3 regions of the Streptomyces sp. NBC_00457 genome follow, and region 2 is predicted to be linked to each of the others. Evidence: riboswitches for the same ligand, from Rfam matches in the RefSeq annotation. Region 2 holds a riboswitch; each other region holds the start of a gene.
The links. A riboswitch is a leader RNA that binds a small molecule or an ion and turns the genes downstream of it on or off. The one in region 2 is predicted to bind cobalamin.
Positions count from the first base shown of each region.

Region 1: another riboswitch for cobalamin. It lies ahead of metE (5-methyltetrahydropteroyltriglutamate--homocysteine S-methyltransferase); the one in region 2 lies ahead of OG828_RS33095 (FecCD family ABC transporter permease).
Region 3: another riboswitch for cobalamin. It lies ahead of OG828_RS10765 (energy-coupling factor ABC transporter permease); the one in region 2 lies ahead of OG828_RS33095 (FecCD family ABC transporter permease).

Region 1 is NZ_CP107905.1:2,577,963-2,581,230, reverse strand. Features, by position in the region: gene metE (5-methyltetrahydropteroyltriglutamate--homocysteine S-methyltransferase) at 1-1,971, opposite strand, end outside; cobalamin riboswitch at 2,123-2,348, opposite strand; gene OG828_RS11825 (SpoIIE family protein phosphatase) at 2,347-3,268, opposite strand, start outside.
Region 2 is NZ_CP107905.1:7,273,704-7,276,971, forward strand. Features, by position in the region: gene OG828_RS33090 (ABC transporter ATP-binding protein) at 1-315, opposite strand, end outside; gene OG828_RS33095 (FecCD family ABC transporter permease) at 315-1,367, opposite strand; cobalamin riboswitch at 1,415-1,556, opposite strand; gene OG828_RS33100 (DUF397 domain-containing protein) at 1,537-1,725, opposite strand; gene OG828_RS33105 (helix-turn-helix domain-containing protein) at 1,707-2,540, opposite strand; gene OG828_RS33110 (hypothetical protein) at 2,657-2,863, shown strand; gene OG828_RS33115 (hypothetical protein) at 2,860-3,075, shown strand.
Region 3 is NZ_CP107905.1:2,348,880-2,352,147, forward strand. Features, by position in the region: gene OG828_RS10760 (glycoside hydrolase family 2 TIM barrel-domain containing protein) at 1-1,524, opposite strand, end outside; cobalamin riboswitch at 1,717-1,901, shown strand; gene OG828_RS10765 (energy-coupling factor ABC transporter permease) at 1,932-2,624, shown strand; gene OG828_RS49500 (energy-coupling factor ABC transporter substrate-binding protein) at 2,621-3,268, shown strand, end outside.

The sequences.
Region 1 (3,268 bases), 4.7 Mb from region 2:
CATGTGGGTGTGGATCTGGGTGTCCGGACGCACTCCGCTGGTGGTGAGGCGGAACGCCTCCGTGGCCCAGGCCAGGTAGGCGGGGTGGTCGGCGGCGCGCAGCGGCAGCGTTTCGCGCAGGGCCGGTTCGTCGACCTGGATCACCGAAGTTCCGGCCGTCTCAAGGTCGTTCACCTCGTCGCGCAGCGCCAGCGCGACCTGCCGGGCCGTCTCGCCGAGCGGCTGGTCGTCGCGGACGAAGGACCAGGCGAGCATGGTGACCGGGCCGGTGAGCATGCCCTTGACGGGGCGCGAGGTGAGGGACTGGGCATACGTCGTCCAGCGCACCGTCATCGGCTCGGGACGGGAGATGTCGCCGGCCAGGATCGGCGGGCGGACGTAGCGGGTGCCGTAGGACTGGACCCAGCCGTGCTGGGTGGCGAGGTAGCCGGTGAGCTGCTCGGCGAAGTACTGGACCATGTCGCCCCGTTCGGGCTCACCGTGCACCAGGACGTCCAGGCCGGTCTTCTCCTGGAAGGAGATCACCTCCTGGATCTCCGCCCTGATCCGGTCCTCGTAGCCGGCCGTGTCGATCCGGCCCGCCTTCAAGTCCGCCCGCGCCGCGCGCAGTTCGCCGGTCTGCGGGAACGAGCCGATGGTGGTGGTCGGCAGCGGCGGCAGGCCGAGGTGGGCGCGCTGGGCGGCGGCCCGCTCGGCGTACGGCTGGGAGCGGCGGGCGTCGGCGGCGGTGACGTCCGTGGCGCGGGCCCGTACGGCCGGGTCGCGGGTGATGGGGGAGTTGGCGCGGGAGGCCAGGTCGGCGCGGTTGGCGGCGAGTTCGGCGGTGATCGCGTCGGTGCCGCGGGCGAGGCCCTTGGCGAGGGTGACGATCTCGGCGGTCTTCTGCCGGGCGAAGGCGAGCCAGCGCAGGATCTGCGGCTCGATGTCCCGCTCGGCCGCCGTGTCGAGGGGGACGTGCAGCAGGGAGCAGGAGGCCGCGACGTCGACCCGGTCGGCCAGGCCCAGAAGGGTGCCGAGCGTGGTGAGCGACGCCGACAGGTCGTTGACCCAGATGTTGCGGCCGTCGACGACACCGGCGACCAGCTGCTTGCCGGGCAGCCCGCCGACCGCGGCGAGGGCGTCCAGATTGGCGGCGGCGGCGTCGGTGAAGTCCAGCGCGAGTCCGTCGACGGGGGCTTTGGCCAGCACCGGCAGTGCGTCGCCGAGCCGGTCGAAGTACGAGGCGATCAGCAGCCTCGGCCGGTCGGTGAGGGCGCCGAGCTCCCGGTACGCCCGCTCGGCGGCGTTCAGTTCGGCCGGGGTGCGGTCCTGGACGAGGGCGGGCTCGTCCAGCTGCACCCACTCGGCGCCGGCGGCGCGCAGGTCGGCGAGGACCTCGGCGTACACCGGGAGCAGCCGGTCGAGGAGGGTGATCGGGTCGAAGTCGGCGGCCACGCCGGGGGCGGGCTTGGCGAGCAGGAGGTAGGTGACGGGGCCGACCAGGACCGGACGCGCCGTCAGGCCCAGGGCGAGGGCTTCCTTCAGTTCGGTGACCTGCTTGGCGGAGTCCGCGGTGAACACCGTGTCCGGGCCCAACTCCGGCACCAGATAGTGGTAGTTGGTGTCGAACCACTTCGTCATCTCCAGCGGCGCCACGTCCTGGGTGCCGCGCGCCATGGCGAAGTAGCCGTCCAGGGCGTCCGCTTCGACGGCGGCGCGGTGCCGCTCGGGGATCGCGCCGACCATGACGGTGGTGTCGAGGACGTGGTCGTAGTACGAGAAGTCACCGGTCGGCACCTCGTGGATGCCGGCGCCGGACAGTTGCCGCCAGTTGCCGCTGCGCAGTTCGGCGGCGGTGGCGCGGAGGGCGTCGGCGGTGACGCGGCCCTTCCAGTAGCCCTCGATCGCCTTCTTCAGTTCCCGGCGCGGGCCCTGGCGGGGGTAGCCGTACACGGTGGCCCGTGCTGCCGCGGCTGCGGGCTTGCTTGTCACGGAGATCTCCTTCGCGAGATGAATCCCAGAGATCCCGGAGACGGGACGAGAACGCGAAGGGTGACCGACCGGACGGCAACGGCCACTGGCCGTCCGCTCGGTGGTACGCCGACCCGCCCTCGAGGTCACCGGGATGTCCGCGCACGAGTGGTTCGCACACGGGCAGTTGGCAGGTCTTCGGACTCACGGGCACGTCTCGTCGTCGTACGAGAGACATCTACTGGCCGTCGCTTCCCAGGCCCGTTTCACGGACCCAGTGCGTATGACGGCGGTCGTTCCCGTTCACCGCTGCGGGGCAGTCCCGGAATTTCACCGGGTTCCCTCTTGCGACGCATCCCGCCTGGCGGACGGGGCGAACCAGCTGCGTCGGCCAGCTTAACCCGCGGGAGGAAGTGGCTGCTCGAACCACACAACCTTGCCCGTGCTCACCCGAGTTGCCCCCCAGCGCTCTGACAGCTGGTCGACCAGGAACAGCCCGCGTCCGCCCTCGTCGCTCAGGCGGGCGTGGCGCATCCTCGGTACCACGGGGGAGTCGTCGCCGACCTCGCAGCGGAGCACGTCCGTGCACAGGAGCCGCAGGGTGATCGGGCGGGAGGCGAAGCGCACGGCGTTGGCGACCACCTCGCTGACCATCAGCTCGGTGGACTCCAGGAGGTCGTCGAGGCCCCAGCCGTGCAGGGTCCTGCGGGTCAGCCGGCGGGCCTGGCGGGCGGTCTGCGGGCGCGGAGCCATGTACCAGTAGGCGACGGTCTCCGGCAGGATGCCCTCGAACCGGGCCGCGAGCAGCGCGATGTCGTCGTCGCGGCCACCGGAGCCCAGGGTGCCGAGGGCCTGGTCGCACAGGCCTTCCAGGGTCGGCGGCGCGGATCCTGAACCAGTCGCGCGCAGCCGGGCGCACAGCCGCTCCACGCCGGTCATGACGTCCGAGTCGCGGGACTCGACCAGGCCGTCGGTGTACAGCAGCAGCGTCGCCCCGGTCGGCGCGTGGGTCTCGACGGACTCGAATCCGCCGCTGCCGACACCGATCGGCGCTCCGGGCGGGACGTCCAGCACCTCCACGCCGCCGTCGGGACGCAGCAGCACCGGCGGCAGATGTCCGGCGCTGGAGACGATCAGCCGGTGCAGTACGGGGTCGTACAACGCGTACAGACAGGTCGCGGTGTGCTCGCTGCCCAGGCGTCCCGCCTGCTCGTCGAGGTGGTGCAGCACCTCGTCCGGGGGCAGATCGAGCCCGGCCAGGGTCTGCACGCTGGTCCGCAGCTGGCCCATGATCGCGGCCGAGGTCATGGAGTGGCCC
Region 2 (3,268 bases):
CCGGTGCGGCAACCGCCCCATCCCGACCACCTCGGCGACGGTGAAGTCGAACTCCGACGACGACTCCTGCGGCAGCGCGGCCAGTCGCCGTGCGGTGGCACGAGGATCCAGCGTGTGTACGTCGTCCCCGTCCAGCCGTACGACCCCGGCCGCCGGCCGCAGCGCCCGGTACACGCACCTCAACAGCGTCGACTTTCCACTCCCGTTGGGCCCGACGAGCCCCACGAACGCCCCGCTGTCCACGCTGAGCTTGATCTCGTCGACGAGCCGCTTTCCGGCGGCCTCGACCGTCACGCCCTCCACATCGAGCCGCATCAGCGCCCCCCGAACGCATAGCCGCCGCGCCGCATCAGCAGCAGGAAGGCCGGGACGCCGACCACCGCCGTGATCACCCCGACCGGCAACTCCGCGGGCGCCAGCAGCAGCCGGGACAGCACATCCGCCCACACCAGCAGTACGGCCCCGGCGAGCGGCGCGACGGCCAGTACCCGCCGGTGATCGGCGCCCACCAGCATCCGTACGACATGAGGCACCATCAGCCCGACGAACCCGATGGCCCCGCTCACCGCGACTACCGTCCCGGTCACCGCCGCCGTGACGAGGAACAACTCCCGCCGCAGCCGCCCCGGTTGGACCCCCAGCGTCGCCGACGTCTCGTCCCCCATCGCCAGCGCGTTCAGGGCCTGAGCCCGCCACCGCAGCCACACCCACCCGGCGACGACGGTCACGGCGGCGATCGGCACCCGTGGCCACGTCGCCCCGCCCAGACTCCCCAGCAGCCACATCATCGCCGACCGGGCCGCCTCACCCCGGGCCGCGCCGAACACCATCACCGTGGTCAGCGCCTCGAAGCCGTACGCCAGCGCCGTCCCCGTCAGGATCAGCCGCAGCGGCGTCAGCCCGTGCGTCGCGGAACGCGCCACGGCGTACACGATCGCCATCGCCACCAGCGCCGAACAGAACGCCGACACCGACAGCGCCCACACCCCGAGCCCCGCGAACGCCCCGAGCAGGATGACCGCGTTGGCCCCCACGGCGGCACCGGACGAAATCCCCAGCACGAACGGATCGGCCAGCGCGTTACGCACCATCGCCTGCACAGCCACCCCGACGGTCGCGAGCCCCGCCCCCACGACGCCGGCCAGCACGACACGCGGCAGCCGGATCTCCCAGACGATGGTGTACGACGCCGCGTCCCCTGCGGGGATGGTTCCGCCGGTGAACCCGGCCCCGAGGAACCGGAGGACGTCACCCCAGCCGACGCCGGCGGCCCCCAGCCCGACACCGGCGACAAGGGAGACAAGGAGTATGACCGCAAGGGCGACAGCCAACAGCGGCACGGATATTCGGCCTGGGGAGAGGCGCACGCTCGGCGGTCCTTCGCCTCGGCTCGCAGTCCTCGGCGAGCGGTCAATGGGCTGGGCAACCGCCTGCGGGTAATCGGGCTTGCACGTCGGCCCCAGGGGCCCACGCACACACCGTTGCGGGTCAGCGCCGGACTCTCACCGGACTTCCCCCGCAGGAGGCTCGGGGAGACTAGCAGGCGCGGACGAAGGCCGCCCAGGCGGTGGCGCCGAGGAGGATGACGGGGCTGTCGGCGACTTTGCTGTCCCGGACCGGTACGACGCCGGGGACTCCGTCGGCGACCTCGACGCAGTCGCCGCCTTGCCCGTTGCTGTAGCTGCTCTTGCGCCAGTGGGCGTTGCTCAGGTCGTACTCGCGCATCGTCTGAAGTCCTCAGCCGCCGATTCGATCAGGGCCAGGGACGCCGACGGCGACAGTGCGGTGCCCCTGAGCAGATCGTATGTGCGCTGGGTGCGCTTCACCATGGCCGGGTCGTCGATGAGCGTCCCCGAATACTCCGTCTCTGTATAGGCGACCGGAGGCGCGTCCTCGAACTCCATGAGCTTCATGGACCCGCCCATCGATGCATGCGCTCCAGCCGCGAAAGGCACCACAGTCACCCACACCTTGCGCTCCCGCATCAGCCCTGCGATGTGCTCCAGTTGTTCGGCCATGGCTTCCGGCCCGCCCACCGGAGGGCGCAGCACCCCCTCATGCAGGATCACCCAATACTCCGGCCTTGTAGCGTCCTTGAGGATGTGCTGGCGCTCCAGGCGGGCCGTAACCTTCTCCTCCTCGTACTCGTCGGTGACGAACGGATTGGCCGCGATGGTGACCGCCCGTGCGTAGGCGGCGGTCTGCAACAGCCCCGGCACCACGGTGGGCGCGAACTCCGCAATCTTCGTTGCCGTCCGCTCCAGTTCCACGACGGCCGCAAAGTAATCGGCATAGCGTTTGTCGTCGATGAGCTTGCGCCACGCCCGCTCGAAAATACCGTCGGTTTGCAGCACCTCATCAATCCGCTGGGCGATATCCAGCTGCGGCTTTCGAATCGCCTGCTCGAACTGGCCGATATAGGCGCCCGAGACGAAGACGCGCGCCCCCAACTCGACCTGAGTGAGCCCCCTGTCCTCCCGGTGCCGCTTCAGTTCCGTGCCGAAGAACTCCCATGCCGCCTGACGTGAACCGTTGGCCACAGTTCAACCCCCTTGTGCTGCCCCGCACTTGTAGAGCACAGACTCCTGCCGAGTGTAGATGTGGTGCGCGATCCTTGAGATGCGAAGCGTAAAACCCGAAATGGGAGGGGAACCACGTGAAGGCACAGCACTCGGCGCTCTGCGTCGAAGAGGCGGAGGAAGCAGTGAAAGAATTGCGGGCAGCGTTGGAAAACGCAGGAATCATTCTGCCGTCCCTGCGGCTCGACCCGGCAAGTCTCGCGCGGGAGACCCCATGTCCGCTCGTCGAACCGGGCGGCTGTTCCGTCGAGGCCGCGCAGCGACTCGCGGCGGTCCTGCGATGAAGCCGCCGGTCGGGTCGTACGTGGTGGACACCCGCACTGGACGGGTCGGCCTCGTCATGGGGCACGAGGGTCCATACGTACAACTCAGACCGTACGGCGGCGGCAAGGAGTGGGACGCCGAGCCAAGCGTCGTACGGCATGCCACCCCCGCCGAGCGGCTCAGTGCCGCCACGGCCTATGCCAACGCACGCAGCCGTGGCGAGATCCCCTGAGGGGCCGCTCACCCAGGGTGGCCGGCGATATGCCGGCCACCCCCGAATTCCGGCTGAGCACTGGCCGGTGATGGCCCCCTGGGTGGATGTCCCCGTCGGGTGGGCACATGTCCCGGTCGGTAATGGGTGATTGTCACGGATATGCGGTGACGGTTGTCCGTAGAGGGTTTTCTAATGTCAGCCCTAGAGTCGC
Region 3 (3,268 bases), 4.9 Mb from region 2:
GACGACCGACGCGTGGTTCTTGTCCCGGTGGACCATGTTCTGGGCGCGGGCCACGCAGGCCTCGCTCCAGTCGGCGTGGTCGCCCGGGTATTCGTCGCGGACGCCGTGGGTTTCGAGGTTGGTCTCGTCGACGATGTACAGGCCGTATTCGTCGGCGAGTTCGAGCCAGATCGGGTTGTCCGGGTAGTGCGAGGTCCGGACGGTGTTCATGTTCATCCGCTTGATGACCTCGATGTCCAGCACCATGTCCGCGCGGGTGAGCGCGGTGCCGCGGGCCGGGTGCATCTCGTGCCGGTTGGTGCCGCGGAAGGAGACGGGCTTGCCGTTGATGCGCATCAGCCCGTCCTTGAGCGCGAACTCGCGGAAGCCGACGCGGTGGGAAAGGGTTTCGATCACCTTTCCGGCGGGGTCGCGCAGCCGCAGGACGGCGGTGTAGAGGTTCGGGTGCTCCGCCGACCACAACTGCGGTGCCGGTACGGCCTTTTGAGCCTGTACGGTCGCGTCCTCCCCCGCCGCTCCGACCTCGGCGGTCTGCTGCAGGGGCCGGGACCAGACGGCGTGGCCCCGGTCGTCGTACAACTGCGTCTCGACGGTGTACCGGCCGCCGCCCGCGGTGCCGTACGCCCGCACGCTCGCCGTCACCGACAGCTCGGCGGCCGTGTAGTCGTCGCTCAGCGGGGTGTCCAGCTTGAAGTCGCGCAGGTGCACGGCCGGGGTGGAGTACAGGTAGACCGAGCGGAAGATGCCGCTCAGCCGGATCATGTCCTGGTCCTCCAGCCAGTCACCGTCGGAGTAGCGGTACACCTCCACGGCGATCTGGTTGGTGCCGGGCTTGAGGTGCTCGGTGATGTCGTACTCGGCGGGGGTGTAGGAGTCCTCGTGGTAGCCGACCAGTTCGCCGTTGATCCACACGTAGTGGGCCGACTTGACGCCCTCGAAGTGCAGGAAGGTCCGCCGGCCCGCCCAGTCCTTCGGGACCGTGAAGGTGCGCCGGTACTGGCCGACCGGGTTGTAGCGGGTCGGGGCGGCCGGGGGCTGGGACTCCTCCCCCAGGCCGTTGGGCCCCCACCAGGGGTAGGTGATGTTGACGTAGATCGGGAAGTCGTAGCCGTGCAGCTGCCAGACCGACGGGACGGGGAGGGTGTCCCAGTCCTTGTCGTCGACGTCCGTGCGGTAGAAGTCGGCGTTCCGGTCGTCGGGGCGGTCGGCGTAGGCGAACTTCCAGGTCCCGTCGAGGCTCTGCCGGTACGGCGAGCGGGTGCGGTCGGCGGCCAGTGCCTGTCTCACGTCCGCGTACGGCATGAGGGTGGTGTGCGGCGGCTCGGTGCCGACCTGGAAGAGGGCGATGTTGCCGTTCCACTCGGGAGTGGCGTCCGGCGCGGCACGCCTGGTTGACGCGTGGGCCGGCGCGGACGACAGGGCGAGGGCGCCGAGGACGGCGGCGGACGACTCGAGGAGACGGCGGCGGCTGATGACCGGCCGTTGGGCGGGAGAGGAGTGCTGGTGCGCGTGCGGGTGCGGCATGACCGAGACCTTCCTCAGAACGACAGTGCGCTGCACCTACTGGGTGCTTGCGTCGGATCCTGTCCATATCACTAGGTTCCGAACGCCTCAGAAGCAACATTCCTGTCGGACTTTGTTGAGTCCTGATCGTGTGGCCATGTGCAACCGTCCGCACGCCCCCATGCGCGGCTTGTCACCACCCCACACCGCGCACTACTGTCACCACGCCTTGGTGAACGGGAAATCGGTGCGATACCGGTGCGGCCCTCGCCACTGTGAATCGGGAAGTCCGGCTCCGGCCCTCACGGGCAGCCACTGGGTCCTCCAGGACCCGGGAAGGCGGAGCACGGGCGGTGGTACCCGTCAGCCAGGAGACCGGCCAAGGCGCGTCAACCATCCACGAGGTGCTGGAGAGGGTCTGCTGAGCCATGCACATTGCCGAGGGTTTCCTTCCTCCGGCGCACGCGGTCGCCTGGGGCGTCGCGTCCGCGCCGTTCGTCGTCCACGGAGCCCGGTCACTCACCCGTGAAGTCAGGGAGCACCCGGAGAGCACCCTGCTCCTCGGCGCCTCCGGAGCCTTCACGTTCGTCCTGTCGGCCCTCAAACTGCCGTCGGTGACCGGGAGTTGCTCCCACCCCACCGGCACCGGACTGGGCGCCATCCTGTTCCGGCCGCCGGTGATGGCGGTGCTGGGCACCATCACCCTGCTCTTCCAGGCGCTGCTGCTGGCCCACGGCGGCCTGACCACGCTCGGCGCCAACGTGTTCTCGATGGCGATCGTCGGGCCCTGGGCCGGATACGGGATCTACCGGTTGCTCCGGCGGTACGACGTGCCGCTGATGGTCGCCGTCTTCTTCGGCGCGTTCGTCGCCGACCTGTCCACCTACTGCGTCACCAGCGTCCAGCTGGCGCTCGCGTTTCCCGACCCGAGCAGTGGATTCCTGGGCGCGCTGGGCAAGTTCGGGTCCATCTTCGCCGTGACGCAGATCCCGCTCGCGGTGAGCGAGGGACTGCTCACGGTGCTGGTGATGCGGCTGCTCGTGCAGTCGAGCAAGGGCGAGCTGACCCGGCTCGGCGTGCTGCTCACCAGGAAGGCGAGCACCGAGGCGGTGGCCCGATGAAGCGGAACACGAAGATCAACCTCCTGCTGCTGCTCGCCGTCGTCGCCCTCGCGGTGCTGCCGCTGGCGCTGGGCCTCGGCGACGACAAGGAGGAGCCGTTCGCGGGCGCCGACGGTGAGGCGGAGGCGGCGATCACCGAGATCGAGCCGGACTACGAGCCCTGGTTCTCGCCGCTGTACGAGCCCCCCTCCGCCGAGATCGAGTCGGGCCTGTTCGCCCTCCAGGCAGCCATCGGCGCCGGCGCCCTCGCCTACTACTTCGGCGTGCGGCGCGGGCGACGGCAGGGTGAGCAGCGGGCGCTGGCGCGGCAGGGCACCTATGCCGCGGCGGACGAACGGACCGCACGCACCGTGGGCTCCGCGGCCGAGCCCGACGACCAGGCCGTACGCGACGTGGACGCCGCCTCCGACGGCCATGCCGCACGCGATGCCGAGGCCGCGACCGGCGACCAGACCGCACCCGGCGGGGAAGCCGCGCGCCGTGACCAAGCCACGCACGAACCCGACGTGGACGCCGTGCACCACGACAAGGCCACGCTCCAGCCCGACAGGGCCGCCGCGCGCCGTGACCAAGCCACGCACGAACCCGACGTGGACGCCGCGCGCCACGACAAGGCCACGCACCAGCCCGACAGGGCCGCCGCG